Egicoccus sp. AB-alg2: one gene and its partner. The protein of the gene in region 2 binds, or shares a complex with, the protein of the main gene of each other region. Links are inferred from orthologs where the notes say so. Each region holds a gene or a part of one and is shown on either strand. Other genes may lie near its edges.

Region 1 (8,457 bases), on a different replicon or contig from region 2:
CGGCGCGGACCAGGCCGAGCGCGGTGGTGGCGTCGGGCACCGGACCGCTGGACACGACCCGGCCGTCGACGACGATGGCACCGCGGCCGGTCCCGCGGTGCAGGGTGCGCATCACCCCGGCGACCCGGCGGTGCGCCCGCCAGGCGTCCCGGGCCAGCGCGGGGACGAGCCAGGTGATGTTGCGGGGATCGACGATCTGCACGTCCACGGCCGAGGGCAGCGCCTCGGTGAGCCGCCGGTAGACCGCGCCCATGGCCTCCATGTCGGCCCGGGCGGGGGCGAAGTCGGCCGCGCCACCGAGCTCGCCCCCGCCGTCCAGCCGTCCGCAGCAGCTGGCACCGGTGGTCTGCTGGTCCCACTCACGGACCAGCAGGACCCGGTGCCGGCTGCGGGTGCTCATCGGGCGACGGTCTCGTCGACGCTGGCCATCTCGCCACGGGCGCGACGCATGCCGAGGAACGCCTCGACGACGAGCCAGAGCGCGAGGACGAGGATGGCCAGATCCAGCGGCGCGAGCACCCAGTCGCCCTCGCGCACGAAGTCGACGAGGTTCAGGATCAGCGCCCACACCGTCATGACCAGCAGGAAGGTGAGCGGTATCAGTTGCGCCATCGCGTTGCGGCCCCGACGGGTCACGTAGACCGCGATGACGGACAGCGCGAGACCCGCGGTGAGCTGGTTGGTGGTTCCGAACAGCGTCCACAGACGACCGAACGCGTAGCCCGCGTCGCCGCCGCCCGGGGCCAGGGCGAGCGCGAGGGGTACGGCCACGGCCAGGGCCGTCACGGTCGTGAGGTTGCCGGTGGCGCGCTTGAAGCCGCCCGCCGCGCCGGCGCGGTCCTGCCCGTCGGCCGTCGTGCCGACCATCTCGCCGATCTCCTGGATGATGTAGCGCTGGAGGCGCACACCGGTGTCCATGGTCGTGGCCGCGAACGAGATCACCACGACGGCGGCGAACACCGTCCCGATCTCGACCGGCACGCCGAGGTGGCTGGCGAAGCCGGCGATGCCCTGCACGAAGTTGCCCACGGCGCCGGCGGAGGCGGCGCCGAAGTCCGTGTACTGCTCGTTCCACGTCAGCCCGACGGCGGTGATGCCGGCCGTGGTCGCCAGGATGGCTCCGAGGGCCAGGGAGCCCTCACCGAGCGCGCCGAGATAGCCGACGTGGCGGGCGTCGGTCTCCTTGTCCAACTGCTTCGAGGTGGTGCCGGAGGCGACCAGCGAGTGGAACCCGGAGATCGCACCACAGGCGACGGTCACGAACAGGAACGGGAAGAACGAGGGCGAGCCCTCGGGGACGGCGGTGTTGATCGCCGGGGCCGCGATCCGGTCGAGCCCGACGAGCAGGCCGAGGAAGATCACGCCGAGCGCGATGAACAGCTGGTGGCTGTTGATGTAGTCACGCGGTTGCAGCAACACCCACACCGGGATGCGCGAGGCGACGAACGCGTAGGCGAACAGCAGGATGATCCACATCGTGCGGGGCCCGATGCCGAACATCTCGGCGAAGCCGTCGAGCTCGATCGGGTTGGCGGCGCCGATCGGGATCAGGACGTAGAGCAGGACCACGCCGACGATGGACGGCACGAGCGCGCTCGAGCGCGTCTTGTAGATGTACTGGCCGATGGCGATCGCGAGCGGGATCTCGACCACGATCGGGATCACGGCCCCCGGGTTCGCGACGAAGAGGTTGCCGATGACGACCGCGAACACGGCGTTCACGAGCGTCAGCAGGAAGAAGATGATGCACAGGAACAGGGTCCGCGAACGTGGGTTGATCACGGTCCGCGTCAGGGTGCCGATGTTCTGGGCCTTGTTGCGCACGGAGACCACCAGCGAGCCGAAGTCGTGCACGCCGGCGGCGAACACGGTCCCGAGCACGACCCACGCCAGCGCCGGCAACCACCCCCAGAACACCGCGATCGCCGGGCCGACGATGGGTGCCGCGCCGGCCACGGAGGTGAAGTGGTGGCCGAACAGCACGTGCTTGTTGGTCGGCACGAAGTCGACCCCGTCGCTCAGGGCGTGCGCGGGGGTGACGTTGGCGTCGTCGAGGACGTAGACCTTCTCCGACAGATAGACCGAGTAGTACCGCCACCCGAGGAAGAAGATCCCCATGACGACGGCGAGCACCACGATTGCGGGCACGGCAAACCTCCCAAACGTGGCCGCTGCATCGGCCCGGCTGCTCCCATGCGACCGAGCCCCCACCCGTGGAGATGCGCGCGGCGGCGTACGCGGACCCTGCCCTATCGTTGCGTGCGTCGTCAACTAGGCGGTGGTCCAGAGTGTCCAGACACCAGTTGGTACGCGGTTGGCGAGCCGCCCCGTTCGCGGAGATCGCCTGGCTGGATCCCGATGGGCGGCCCGACGCGGCGACCGTCGTACCACTGGTGCAACGCGACCATCCGGTGGTCGCGCTGACCTATGACCGGTGGGATCTCGCCCAGCGGCTGGCGGCGGCCGAAGCGGTGCTGTTCGCGGTGACCTGCCCGAGCCTCAACCAGGGCCGGACGCCGGTCAGCGCGTGGGCGCACGTGAGCGTGCACGAGGACCCGCGCGGCCAGGAGTTCGAGGAGCAGTTCCTGGCCCAGGAGCTCGCGAAGTACCCGCCCTCGCGTCGCTTCGCCGACAGCGCGTTGCTGCGCAGCGAGCACCGGTGGTACCTGCCCCGCATCCTGGTGCGTGCCACGCGACTGGAGGACGTGTCGACGCACCCGTTCCGCGACGCGCTGGCGTTGTCGTCGGCGCCCGGCGGCGCCAGGGCGTTCACGGCCGACCTCGCCGGTGAGGGCGTCGGGGCACGGCTGGTGTCCTCGCTGCCCGACGGGCCGGTGGCGCTGCTGCAGCACGGGGCGGACGTGCCCGACCTGGACCGACCGTGGTGGCGGCGCTGGCGCGGCGAGGTCCGCGACGGGGTGCTGCAGGCGGACGCGTTCGACGAGCTGCGGCAGGAGCTGCGACCGCTGGGCCTGTGGCGCCGCTGGCGCGACCAGGTCCACCTCGAGCGCGCCTGCAAGGCCGGCCTCCGCGCCGCCAGCGCATAGCCACGTCGGTGCCGTTCCGCTCGGAGCGAACGCGCGCCGCGGCCGGTGACGGTTCGGCAACGGCCCCGGCCCGCTCCCCTGTCGAGGTCGGCGAGGAACCGGCCGCAAAGAACTCAGAGCTGGTCGAAGAGGCCGTCCACGAACAGGTCGGGGTCGAAGGGTGCGAGGTCGTCGATGTCCTCGCCGAGGCCGACGAGTTTGACGGGCAGGCCGAGCTCGCGCTGGACGGCGACGACGATGCCGCCCTTGGAGGAGCCGTCGAGCTTGGTGAGGGCGATGCCGGTGACCTCGACCGCGTCGAGGAAGGCCTTGGCCTGGGCGATGCCGTTCTGTCCGGTGGTGGCGTCGAGGACGAGGAGCGTCTCCTCGAGCGGGCCGGCCTGCTTCTCCAGCACGCGCTTGACCTTGCCGAGCTCGTCCATGAGCTCGCGCTTGTTGTGCAGGCGTCCGGCGGTGTCGACGATGAGCAGGTCGGCGGCGCGTTCGGCGGCGGCGGCGTAGCCCTCGAACGCGACGGAGGCCGGGTCGGCGCCCTCGTCCTTGCGCACGAGGTGGGCGCCGGTGCGGTCGGCCCAGATGCCGAGCTGGTCGGCGGCGGCGGCGCGGAACGTGTCCGCGGCGGCGAGCACGACCTGCCGCTCGTCGCGCTGTTCGACCGCGGCGAGCTTGCCGATGGTGGTGGTCTTGCCGGTGCCGTTGACGCCGGTGACGAGCCAGACCGTCGGGCCGTCGTCCGTGGCCCGGCCGAGCGAGCGGTCACCGGCGCCGAGTGCACCGCGCAGCTGTTCCTTCAGCAGGTCCAGCACGGCGTCGGGGCTGCTGGCGCCCTCCTCGCGGCTACGACGCTTGAGGTCCTCGACGATCTCCAGGGTGGCGGTGACGCCGACGTCGGCGGTGATGAGGGCTTCCTCGAGCCCGTCCCAGGCCTCGTCGGTGAGCCCGCGGCCGAACAGGTCGGCGACCGAGGCGCCCAGCACGTTGCGGGTGCGGGTGAGGCGCAGCCGGAAGCGTTCCCGGGGGGTGAGCACCGGCGTGGGTGCTTCGACGAGCTCTGCCGGCGTGTCGGGGACCGTGGGCGTCGGCGCCTCGGGCCGCTCCAGGACCGCGGTGTCGGCGTCGGTGCTGCCGGTGTGCTCCTCGGGCCGCTCGAGGACGGCCGTGTCGGTGCCGCCCTCCTGCGTCCCGGGCGTGTCCGGTTCGTCGTCACGGCGCCGGCGGGCGAGACCGACGCCGCCGACGAGGCCGGCAGCGGCGACCACCAGCGCGATGATCAGCTCGGGGGACTCGGTGAGGAATTCCATCGACTCGTTCCTGGAGGCTCGTACGTGCCTGGGTCGCGCCCTGGGGTCGCCCCGGGGCCGGCCTGCACGTCCGCGGCCACGCTACCGGCCGCCGTGGCGCCTGCGGTCAGCCGTGCACCGGCTCCTCGTCGGCGACCGCCTCGGTGGGCGCGTCGCTGGCGCGGTCCTCGAGCGCGTCGACGGCGGCCGGCGTACGCAGGCGCTCGGCGACGACCTTGGTGACGGCGTCGGGCCCCATCGTGATGCCGTACAGGACGTCGGCGATCTCCATCGAGCGCTTCTGGTGGGTGACCATGATGATCTGGGCGTGCCCGCGGAAGCTGCGCACGACCCGCAGCAGCCGCTGCAGGTTGACGTCGTCGAGGGCGGCGTCGACCTCGTCGAGCACATAGAACGGACTCGGTCGGGCCCGGAAGATGGCGAACACGAAGGCGAGGACGGTCAGCGAGCGTTCGCCGCCGGACAGCAGCGAGAGCCGGGTGACCTTCTTGCCCGGCGGGCGGGCCTCGACCTCGATGCCGGTCAGGAGCATGTCGTCGGGGTCGGTCAGCACGAGCCGTCCGTGGCCGCCCGGGAAGACGGTCGCGAAGGTCAGCTCGAACTCCCGCGCGATGTCCTCGAACGCCTGTCGGAACACCTCACGGATGCGGTCGTCGACGGCGACCACGACCTCCTCGAGGTCACGCTTGGACCGCCGCAGGTCGTCGAGCTGGTCGGACAGGAACGCGTGGCGTTCCTCGAGCGCCTTGAACTCCTCCAGCGCGAGCGGGTTGACCCGGCCGAGCAGGCCGAGCTTGCGGACGAGGACGTCTTCGCGCTCCGTCAGGGCGGTGACGTCGTAGGCCCCGGCCTCGGGGTGTTCGGTCCGGACCTCGTCGGGCGACAGCGAGAACTCGTTGCGCAGCCGGTCGGTCAGCTGCTCGAGCCGGTTGGTGACGTCGGCGCGCCGCAGCTCGGCCGCGTGCCGGAGCTCCTTGAGTTCGTCGCGGGCGGCGACGGCGGCGCCGACGGCGTCGCGGACCTGGGCGAGCTCGCCGCGGTGACGTCCGAGCTCGGCCTGGGCGGCATCGCGGGCGGCGGCCGCCTCCCGCACGGCGCGGTCGAGCGACTCGGTCGCGGTGCGGGCGACCAGGGCCAGCTCCCCGCAGCGGACGATGCCCTGGCGGCGCAGCTCGCGGCGCCGGGCGGCCTCGGCGAGTGCGGCCTCGACCTCTTCCGCTTCCTGGCGCAGCCCCTGGGCCTGCAATTCGAGGTGGCGGACCTGCTCGGTGGTGCGCTCGAGCCGGACGCGGGCGTCCAGCTCGCGCTCGCGCGCCCGCTCGACCTGCTCGTCGAGTTCGAGCGCGGTCTCGTCGGGGCCGTCGTCGACGTCGTCGTCGAGGTCGACGTCCGGCCCGCGGCCGTGCAGCTCGGACAGCGACGCCCGGTCGCGTTCCAGGACGGCGGCGAGCTCCTCGCGCTGCCCGGCGACGATGCCGCGCTGGCTGGCGAGCGTGTGCAGTTCCTTGTTGAGTCGCGCCAGCCGCTCGGCGGCGCCGGTGATGGCGGCGTCGGACTCGTTGATCCGGTCGGTCGCGGCGGCCAGCCGGCGGCGGGCCTGCTGCAGGGTGGCCTCGGCGGTCTCGCGCTGGGAGGCCAGCTCCTGCAGGGTCGTCTCGAGCTCGCCGGCCTCACGTTCGGCGTCGTCGGCGGCGGTGGCGGTCAGGACCGCGGAGCGTTCCGGTGAGGCCCCGCCCCGGAACCCCAACGGCCCCGCGACGTCGCCGTCGGGCGTCACGAACGTCAGATCGGGCTCGTCGTGGTGCAGCGCGACCGCGCGTTCCCAGTCCGGCACGACCCACGTGCCGGCCACGGCCTGGCGCAGCGCGTCGACGACGGCGTCGGCCTGCTCGACCCCGGCCGCGGGGGTGAGCAGGTCGGCGACGGCCGTGGCCCCTGCCTCGCTCAGGCGCGCCGCCGTGTCGGCGTCCACCGTCACGTCGGCACGCGGACCGCGGGCCGCCAACACGGTGGCGGGGCCCGGGGTCAGCTCCCGCAGCCAGGCGACGGCCGAGCGGGCATCGTCGACGGAGCGCACGACCACGGCTTCCCCGAGCGGGCCGAGCGCGGCGGCCAGGGCGGCGTCGTTGCCGCCCTCGACGCGGACGTGGTCGGCGACCGGCCCGAGCACGCCGTCGAGGTCGCCCGTCAGCAGCGCGGCGGTGCCGCCGCCCGTCTCCGCCAGCGCCGCCCGCAACGCCTCGGCGCGCGCGGCCCGGGACGAACGACGTGCCTCCAGCTCGCGCATACGGGTGGCGAGGTCCTCGACCACCTCCTGCGCCGCGGCCACCTCGGTCTCGGCGGCCTCGAGGGTGGCGGTCAGCTCGACCTCGCTGACGTCGAGTTGCTGGATCTCGTCCTGGACGGCGGCGACCTCGAGCTCGGCCTCGGCGACGCGCGCGTCCAGGCTCTCCAGCGACGAGCTCACCCGACCGAGCTCGGCCTCGGTCGTGGCGACCGCCCCGCGCAGGGCGGACACCTCGCCCTCCCAACGCAGCACCCGCTCGCGTTGCTCGGCACGACGCCGGCGCTCGGCCTGGACCGCCTGCTCGTGGGCCCGGCGGGACTGTTCGGCGTCGCGGCGGGCGGCACTGGCCTCCTCGAGCTTCTGCCGGTCGGCCTCGCGCTCCTGACCGCGGGTGGCGCGCTCGGCGTCGACGCGGTCGGCCTGGGCACGCAGCTCGGCCGGCGGGCGCCCCGCCAGCGGCTCCTCGGTGTACTCCACGAGGTGCCGGCGCTTGGCCTCGACCAGGTCGGCGGTGCCCTTCAGTCGCTCCTGCAGCGAGGTGAGCCGGTAGTAGGTGCGCTGTGCCTGCTCCGCGGCGGGGCCGAGCCGGGCCAGCTCGGCCTCCAGCGTGCTCTGGCGGTGGCGGTGCCGGGCGAGGTCCTGCTCGGCGGCCTGCAGCTGGGCGGTGGTCTGGTCGTCGTCGCGTCCTTCGGACGCGGCCAGCCGCGTGAGCCGGTCCAGCTCGTGCGCGGCGATGCGGGTCTTGACGTCGCGGAGCTCGGCCTGCAGCTGGGCGTAGCGGTCGGCCGCCTCGGCCTGGCGCTCCAGGGGCCGCAGCTGGCGGCGCAGCTCGCGCAGCACCGTCTTGAGCTTGTCGATGTGCCCGTCGACCTGCTCGAGCTTGCGCAGGGCGCGTTCACGCCGACGGCGGTGCTTGAGGATGCCGGCGGCCTCCTCGATGTAGCGGCGACGCTCCTCGGGCTTGGCGTTGAGGATCTCGTCGAGCTGGCCCTGGCCGACGATGGTGTGCAGCTCGCGACCGAGGCCGGTGTCGGACAGCAGCTCCTGCACGTCGAGGGCGCGGACCTCCTGGCCGTTGATCTGGTAGCCGGCGTCGCCGTCGGCATGGATCGTGCGGGCGACCCGGACCTCGCTGAACTCGGCCGCGCTGGCGGCGGTGCCCAGGCCCGCACCGCCGAGGCGGCCGTCGCTGTTGTCGATCACGATCTCCACGCGCGCCTGGCTCGCGCGCGTGCGGGTCGGGGATCCGGCGAAGATGACGTCGGACATCGAGCCGCCGCGGACCTTCTTGGCCGAGTGCGTCCCCAGCACCCACGCGAGCGCGTCGACGACGTTTGACTTGCCCGACCCGTTCGGGCCCACGATGACCGTGATGCCCGGCTCGACCTCGAGGACGGTCTTGTCGGCGAACGACTTGAACCCGCGCAGCGTCAGGGACCTGAGAAACACGCTTCCTCCGTGGACGCGCGGGGTGGCGCCGGTCGAGCGATGCGCGCCGACGGCAGGCGCGCCGACACGACGGTCTTGGGGAAGCGCCGGCAGCGGACGTGCGCGGCGAGCGGCGCAGACTAGCGCCCGGTCGCGCCCCAGCGACGCACCCGCGTCATCGCGGGCGCGCCACGAACGGGGAGTGGGACGTCACGCGCGCCGGGTCCGGGCCCGTCACGTACGGGCGGGCTCGCGCTGGTCGAGCTCGAACGGCTCGACGTCGACCTGGACCGCTTTCGCGTCACGCACCGCCTCGGCCTCGGCCAACGCACGCTCGAGATCCGCGACCCGCTGCCGCAGGGCACGAACTTCGTCGAGGAGCCGCAGGCTGGAC
Region 2 (7,247 bases):
GGTCGCACTTGGCGCCCAGTTCGATCACCTCGCCGTTGACCGTGACGCGGCCCTCGGCGATCAGCTCCTCGCAGGCGCGCCGCGAGGCGATCCCGGCCGCCGCGAGCACCTTCTGGACACGTTCCTCAGCCATCGGAAGGCTCCCCGGCGGGTGTCGGCTCCTCGGCGCCTTCGGTGACGTCCGCGGCGTCGTCCTGGGCGTCGCGTTCACCGGCGGCCACCGCCTGCCGGAGCCGGTCGACGGCGTTGCGCGCCGCCTGCTCCAGCCGGTCGGTCAGCTCGTCCATGTCCTCGCCGCCGCGGCCGGCCCCCACCGCCGTCGTCGGCGCGGGCATCACGTCGTCCTCGTCGTCCGGCTCCTCGTCGGTGCCGGTGTTGGTCCGACGACCTTCCAGGACGCCGCGCACGGGCAGCTCGTCGCCGCGCGCGAGGCGCTGGCGCACCTCCTTGAGGCTGGCGAGGTCGGGCTCGTCGGGGGCGGGCGCCTCCGGCAGGAAGTCGGTCAGCGGGGGCAGCTCGTCGAGGGACTGCAGACCGAGCCGCTCGAGGAAGAGGGTGGTCGTGCCGTACAGCACGGCCTGTCCGGGACCCTCGTCGCGGCCGACCTCGGTGACGAACCCGCGGGCCACGAGGCTGCGGACCGCGCCGTCGGCGCTGACGCCGCGGATGTCGCCGATCTCGCTGCGGCTGATGGGCTGCTTGTAGGCGACGACGGCCAGGGTCTCCAGGGCAGCCTGGGTCAGCCGGCCGGTCTTGCCGGCCAGCGCCCAGCGCTCGAGCACCGGGCGGGCCGCCTGGGCGGTGTACATGCGCCAGCCGCCGGCGACCTGCCGGATCTGTATGCCCCCGCCGGCGGCCGCATAGCTGGCGGTGAGCTCCTCCAGCAGCGTCTCCACCTCGGCGACGTCACGATCGACGACCTCGGCGATCGCCGCGGCGTCCAGCGGCTCGTCGGCGAGGAACAGCAGTGCCTCGACGCCCGGGCGCAGGTCGGCGTCGGCCGGCGGCTGGGCGGGCGGGGCCGCCAGCGGCAGGCCGTCGCCGGTCTCCACGGCCGGGGTGTCGGTCGGTGATGGCTCGCTCACGACGCTCCTCGCACGTCCAGGGGTGCCTCCGCCGGCGCGTCCTCAGCCGCCTCGGGCGCGGACTCGTCGGGGTCGTCGGACTCGGTCAGGGACTCCAGGTCCTGGCCGCCCTCGCGCCGCGCCACCGCCAACGGACCGCGGTGGTCGGGCTGGTCGAGGTCCACGTGTCCGAGCTTGAACAGCTCGAGCAGGGCCAGGAAGAACACGACACGGTCGCCACGCCCGCGGTCGGCGACCAGGTCCGAGAAGCTCGCGGCCTCGCCGCCCGGTCGCAGCCGGTCGAGGACGGTCAGGGCCGCCTCGCGGATGGTCACGTAGCTGCGGCGGATGTGGCTGAGGTCGACGGGCGCCTCGGGGGTCGGCGCCAGCGCGGACGCCGCGATGGCTGCCAGCCCGGTGGCGTCCACCGCCAGGGGCGTCTCCGGCACGAGCCGTTGCAGCCACGGCTCCGGTGGCACCTCACGGCCGAGGTGCGCCTCGTTGCGCAGCAGGTGGTGGGCCAGCACACGGGCCGTGTCGCGGAAGGCGCGGTACTCGAGCAGGCGGGCGTAGAGCAGGTCCCGTGCGTCACCCAGCAGGTCATCGAGCTCCTCGCGGTCATCGCGGGGCAGCAGCCGTGCCGCCTTGAGCTCGATGAGCGTCGCGGCCACGACCAGGAACCGCGTGGCGGTCTCCAGGTCCAGGTCCTCGATGCCCTGCTCGAGGTGGGCGAGGAAGTCGGCCGTGATCTCGGCCAGGTCGACCTCGGTCACGTCGAGCTTGCGCCGCGAGATGAGCTGCAGCAGCAGGTCGAACGGCCCCTCGAAGACCTCGAGCTTCACCTGGTAGGCCATGGGTGGCGGACGATCCTGCGCGGGGGAAGACGGGGCCGGCACGAGCGTGCCAGCGTAGCGGTGGGCCCCGGCCGACCGGGACGAGCGTCCGTCGTGGCGTTTCCTGCCGACAGGTCGACACCGTCGCTCTACCGACGTGACGACGTGTCGGGTCAGGCGGGCGGTTGGAAGCCCGTGTCCGTGCCCGGCCGGTTCTGGGCCTCCCCGGCGGGTCGCGGCGGGTCCACCGCCTCGCCTGCACGCGACGCCGGCGGCGTATCCGAGCCCGCCTCGCGGGGCGGTGCGGCCCATCCGCCGCCACCGGCCGGCCCGGCCGGGCCGCCGGCGGGCCGGGCGGGCGCCGTCGGACGCGGTCCGGGCGAGCGGCGTGCCTGCACGGCGGCGGCGACGCAGGCCAGCCAGACCTCGGCCGGTACCCCGGACGGCGGAGCCGGGGCCACCCGCCCGAGCAGTCCGTCGGCGACGGTCTCGGCCACGTGGCGCCGGGCCGCCGGGGTCAGCTCGTGCAGGCGCAGGAGGGTGTCACGGACGGCTGCGTAGTCGGCCGGCCCGAGGCGGCTGACGTCGAGGTGGGCGACGTAGCCCTCCAGACCCGGGGGCGCCGCGAACTGCTGGGGTGCCGGTGCACGGCTGCCTCGCCGCTCGCGCAGTACGACCGTCCCGGCCGCGAGGTCGCCGAGCCGCTGGCCGCGGGCGCCCACCAGCGAGCTGATCATCGCCGGCACGCCGAGCGTGGGGAGCAGTTCGAACAGGCCGACGACGGCACGCAGGGCGGCGTGGCGCAGCCCGACGGGCGCCCCTTCGACCGTGACGACCCGTAGCCCCATGGCCGCCTTGCCGGGGGTGCGGCCGCGCCACAGGGTCTCGAAGCCGATCGGGTAGCCGAACTGCACGGCGAAGGCCAGCAGCAGCAACAGCGCGAGCCCGAGCCAGCCCGGTACGAACCCGCTGACCCCGAAGGTGCCCTCGGCGACGGCGATCAGCACGAACAGCAGCCCGATGATCAGCAGGTCCAGCAGGTAGGCGATCCCGCGCGAGCCGACGGTGGCGTACTCGAGCTCCAGCTCGACCGCCTCGGGAGTGACGGTGCCCGGCGGGGACGGCGAGGAACGCAAACGGCAGGCCTCCTAGACTGCCGGGACGGTAGCCGGTCCCTCCCGGCCCGACCCGGGGGCACACCACGGACATCGACGGGTACATCCTGCGCAACCAGCCGACGTGGCAGCGGCTGGACGAGCTCGTGCGCCGCGCCGGCGGCGCACCCGGCCGGCTGTCCGACGCCGAACTCGACGAGCTGGTGCGGCTGCACCTGCGGGTGTCCAGCCAGCTGTCAACCGTGCGTGTGCGCTACCGCGACCCGGGGCTGGCGGCCCAGCTCAGTGGGCTGGTGGCCCGTTCGGGGGCGGTCGTGCACGGCTCGCGGGCCCGGTCGCTGGGCACGTTCGCCGAGGCGGTGGTGGTGACCTTCCCGGCGGCGGTGTGGCACGCGCGGCGGGCGATCCTCGTCGCGACCATCGTCTTCGTCGCAGGGTTCGCCGCCGTGGCCGTGTGGCTGGCGAACAGCCCGGCCGCGTTCGAGGCGGCGCTGCCCGAGGCCGCCCGGCAGGCCTACCTCGAGGAGGAGTTCGAGGCCTACTACTCGGCCGAACCGGGCACGACCTTCGCGGCCCGCGTGTTCACCAACAACGCGGCCGTCGGTGCGCTCGCGTTCGGCAGCGGCATCGCCGCCGGCGTGCCGACCCTGGCGATCCTGCTCTTCAACGGCGTCAACGTCGGGGTGGCGGCCGGGCTCTTCCACGCCGCCGGGGACGCGGCCCGCTTCTGGGGCCTGATCCTGCCCCACGGCCTGCTCGAGCTGACCGCCGTCTTCGTCGCCGGCGGGGCGGGCCTGCAGCTGGGGTGGACGCTGGTGGCACCGGGCGACCGCACCCGACGTGAGGCGCTCGCCGAGGAGGGCCGCCGCTCGATCGTGATCGTGATCGGCCTGGTGCTCGTCTTCCTGGTGGCCGGCCTGCTGGAGGGCTACGTCACCGCCGCGCCGTGGCCGACCTGGGCGCGGGTCGGGACCGGCGCCGCGGTGTGGGCGGCGTTCCTCGCCTACGTCGGCGTCCTGGGCATGCGCGCCGCTCGGGCCGGCCGCACCGGCGCGCTGGGCGAGGGCGCGGCCGCCGCAGGTCAGCGTCCGCGGGCCTTGGTCTCCAGGTAGGCGTCGCCGACACGACCCGCCAACTCACCCGGCAGCGCGTCCACGACCTGCACCCCGAGGGCGCGCAGCTGCTGGGCCGCCCGGTCGCGTTCGCGCAGCACCGTGACGGCGGCCGCCGAGCGGTAGACGTCAGCCGGCCGGTCCGGGACACGGTCGCGGGCGTGCTCCACCGCCGGGTCACGCACCGACGCGACGATGACGGCGTGGTCGCGGACCAGCAGCGGCAGGGCCGGGACGAGGCTCTCCTGCACCGCCTCGGCGCCGAGCTCGGTGAACAGCACCAGCGTCGCCTGCCGCCGGAAGCGGCCGAGGGCGGTGCGGAACGCCTCGCGGTAGTCGCTCTCCGCCAGCTCCGGCTCGACCGCGTGCATGGCCGTCGACAGCCGCCGCAGCTGGCCCTGGTCGTTGCGGGCCGGCACCGTGGCGTGCACCGCGGTGCCGAACACGACCAGGCCGGTGCGGTCGCCGGAGCGCATGGCGATCGTCGCGAGCGCCAGGACGGCGTCCATGGCGTGGTCGAGCCGGGGCACGCCCTCGACCAGTCCGGCGCTGAGGCGGCCGGCGTCCAGGAGTGCGAGCACCTGCTGGTTGCGTTCCGCCCGGTAGGTGCGGACGACCGGGTGGCCGGCCCTGGCGGTGGCCGCCCAGTCCACCCGGCGCACGTCGTCACCCTCGACGTACTCGCGCAGCGCGTCGAACTGGGTCCCGCCGCCCCGGGCCCGGATGGCGCGCAGGCCCTCCTCGAGGACCCGGTTGCGGCGCACCCGCAGCTCGGCGGCGGCCCGCGAGCGGAAGCTCGGATGGACCTCGACGCGGCCCGGGACCGCACGGTCGGCCTGTCGCCGGCCCAGCCCCAGCGGCCCCGTCACCCGGACCGTGAGCGTGGCGGGCCGGAACGTGCCTCGCCGGCTCGGGGCGAGCGTCGCCGTGACCTGCCGCCGGGACCCGGCTGGGACCGTGAGCGCGAACCGTCGCCGCGCCGCGCCGAGACTGGGTGGCAGCGCGTCCGCGACGGCGACGGCGGCGCGCCGGCCGGTCGGGTTGCGCACCGACCAGACCACCTCGGCGTCGCTGCCCAGGCTCACGATCGGCGGCAGCTCGCGGTCGACCACGAGGTGCCACGGGGTCGGCGCGAGCCAGGCGTCGGCGGTGACCAGTGCCGCGACCGCCAGCACCGGCGCCCAGAACGGCACCGTCACCGGCGCGACCCACACCAGCGGGACCAACGCGACGAGCACCGCCGCGGCGCGCACCGTCGGCAGCGGCAGGACCCCGGACCACCAGGTGCGGCTGCCGCGGCGGGGGGTCGCCGTGGGCGCGCCGCTCATCGCGGTACGGGGACGTTGGCCAGTACCCCGTCGAGGACCAGGTCGGCCGTGGTGCCGTCCAGCTCCGCCTCCGGACGCAGCTGCAGGCGGTGGCGGAGAGTCGGCTTCGCGACCGCCTTGACCTCGTCCGGGGTGAGGTAGGGCCGTCCCGCCAGCCACGCCCAGGCCTTGGCCGCGTGCAGCAGCATGGTCGTCCCGCGCGGCGAGACGCCCAGCTCGACGGCCGGTGCGTCGCGCGTCGCACGGCACAGTGCGACCACGTAGTCCCGGACCGGGGCCTCGACCCGGACGCTCCGCACGTGCTGACGGGCCGCCGTCAACGTGGCGGCGTCCGCGACCCGCCGCACGCCGGCCTCGGCCGGGTCGGAAGCGTCACCGCCTCGGTCGTGGCGGGTCAGGATCTCGCGCTCCTGCTCCTCGTTCGGGTACGGGACCTGCAGCTTGAACAGGAACCGGTCGAGCTGCGCCTCGGGCAGGGGGTAGGTGCCTTCGTACTCGACGGGGTTCTGTGTCGCGACCACGAGGAACGGCTCCGGCAACCGGCGGGTCTCCCCGGCGGTCGTCACCTGCCGCTCCTGCATCGCCTCCAGCAGGGCCGCCTGGGTCCGCGGCGGGGTGCGGTTGATCTCGTCCGCCAGCAGCAGGTTGGTGAAGACCGGGCCCTCGCGGAACCGGAACCCCGTGCCGGCCTCGTCGAGGAGGTGCTGACCGGTCACGTCCGCCGGCATCAGGTCCGGCGTGAACTGCACCCGGTTGGCGCGCAGGTCCAGGGCGGCGGCCAGGGTGTTGACCAGCAGCGTCTTGGCGACACCGGGCACGCCCTCGAGCAGCACGTGCCCCCGCACGAGCAGGGCGGTGACCAGCCCGGTGACCACCGGTTCCTGCCCGACGACGACCTTGGCGATCTCCTCGCGCACGGCCACCAGGGCCGACCGCGCGTCGGCGTCGGTCACCTCGGGCGCGGCCAGGGACGGTGAGGCGGACTCGGTCACGTGGAGCTCCTGGAAGGGTTGATCGCGTGTTCCCGGCAGCGGCTCGCCGGAATCCGGGACGACAGGTCGACAGATCGTTTCATCGCTGGATGGGTTCGTCGCCGGCGGCATCGCGGGCGTCGTCGCCGGCGTCGTCGCCGGTGCCGGCGTGGGTGGCGGCGTGGCGGAGGCGTCGGACCGCCTTCTGGACGGTGAGCAGGTCGGCGTCGGCGACCTCGGGCTGGTCGAGCAGGGCCGTGCGGGCCTCAACCTCGGACACGCCCAGCCGGGCGACGGCCGCGGCGACCAGCCGCTCGTCCGTGACATGGGGCGGCTGCCCGGTCGCGTGGGCCACGACCCCGCGGGCGTCGGCGCGCAGACGCGTGGCCGCCGCGGCCGGCCGACCGGCGCGTTGCAACAACTGCGCGAGCGAGTTCGTGAGCTCGATCGAGGGAAGCACCGGCGGTAGCTGCTCGGCCACGGGACGGCCGAGCCGGCGCCCGCGGGCGATCGCTGCCACGACGACGGCCCCCAGGAGCAGCGCCAGCCCCTGCCACACCCGCGGGTCGACCAGGTCCAGCAGCGAGGTCTCGCCCTCGCCCAGCGGGGGGCGCGGCGCGATCCGCAGCCGGTCCCCCGGTGCGGGCGCGAGCAGGCTCGCCGCCAGCACGGCATGGTCGTCGTCGTCGAGCAGCCGGTTGGTGAAGGGCGCGGCCGAACCCAGCGCGACCACCTCGCCGCTGCCGTGGCTGGTCGCGACCAGCCAGGCGTGGTCGTCCCCCAGCGCGAAGCAGGCCGTCGCGTCGTCGGGGACCTCGTAGCCG

What was found.
Region 1: the proteins of ACERM0_RS00155 (region 2) and smc are in contact, whole or in part, in a crystal structure (PDB 3ZGX), measured with the Bacillus subtilis proteins. The link is inferred for Egicoccus sp. AB-alg2 from one-to-one orthologs.

What each region holds. Positions count from the first base shown.
Region 1 is NZ_JBGUAX010000006.1:344,160-352,616, forward strand. What follows is about bases 4,255-8,457. They hold smc (chromosome segregation protein SMC), read right to left. Parts: upstream 8,085-8,457; coding sequence 4,455-8,084; downstream 4,255-4,454. Other genes in these bases: ftsY (signal recognition particle-docking protein FtsY), read right to left, coding at 4,255-4,348; ACERM0_RS13905 (hypothetical protein), read right to left, coding at 8,298-8,457. Outside these bases: ACERM0_RS13880 (hypothetical protein), read right to left, coding at 1-400; ACERM0_RS13885 (carbon starvation protein A), read right to left, coding at 397-2,148; ACERM0_RS13890 (hypothetical protein), read left to right, coding at 2,289-3,047; more of ftsY, read right to left, coding at 3,161-4,254. UniProt on the Bacillus subtilis protein: Required for chromosome condensation and partitioning.
Region 2 is NZ_JBGUAX010000001.1:25,069-32,315, reverse strand. Bases 1-2,993 are described here. They hold ACERM0_RS00155 (ScpA family protein), read right to left. Parts: upstream 1,919-2,993; coding sequence 1,082-1,918; downstream 1-1,081. Other genes in these bases: ACERM0_RS00150 (RDD family protein), read right to left, coding at 2,071-2,993; scpB (SMC-Scp complex subunit ScpB), read right to left, coding at 126-1,085; ACERM0_RS00165 (pseudouridine synthase), read right to left, coding at 1-133. Also shown: more of ACERM0_RS00150, read right to left, coding at 2,994-3,033; ACERM0_RS00145 (stage II sporulation protein M), read left to right, coding at 3,159-4,124; ACERM0_RS00140 (DUF58 domain-containing protein), read right to left, coding at 4,094-5,452; ACERM0_RS00135 (AAA family ATPase), read right to left, coding at 5,449-6,420; ACERM0_RS00130 (DUF4350 domain-containing protein), read right to left, coding at 6,524-7,247. UniProt on the Bacillus subtilis protein: Participates in chromosomal partition during cell division. May act via the formation of a condensin-like complex containing Smc and ScpB that pull DNA away from mid-cell into both cell halves.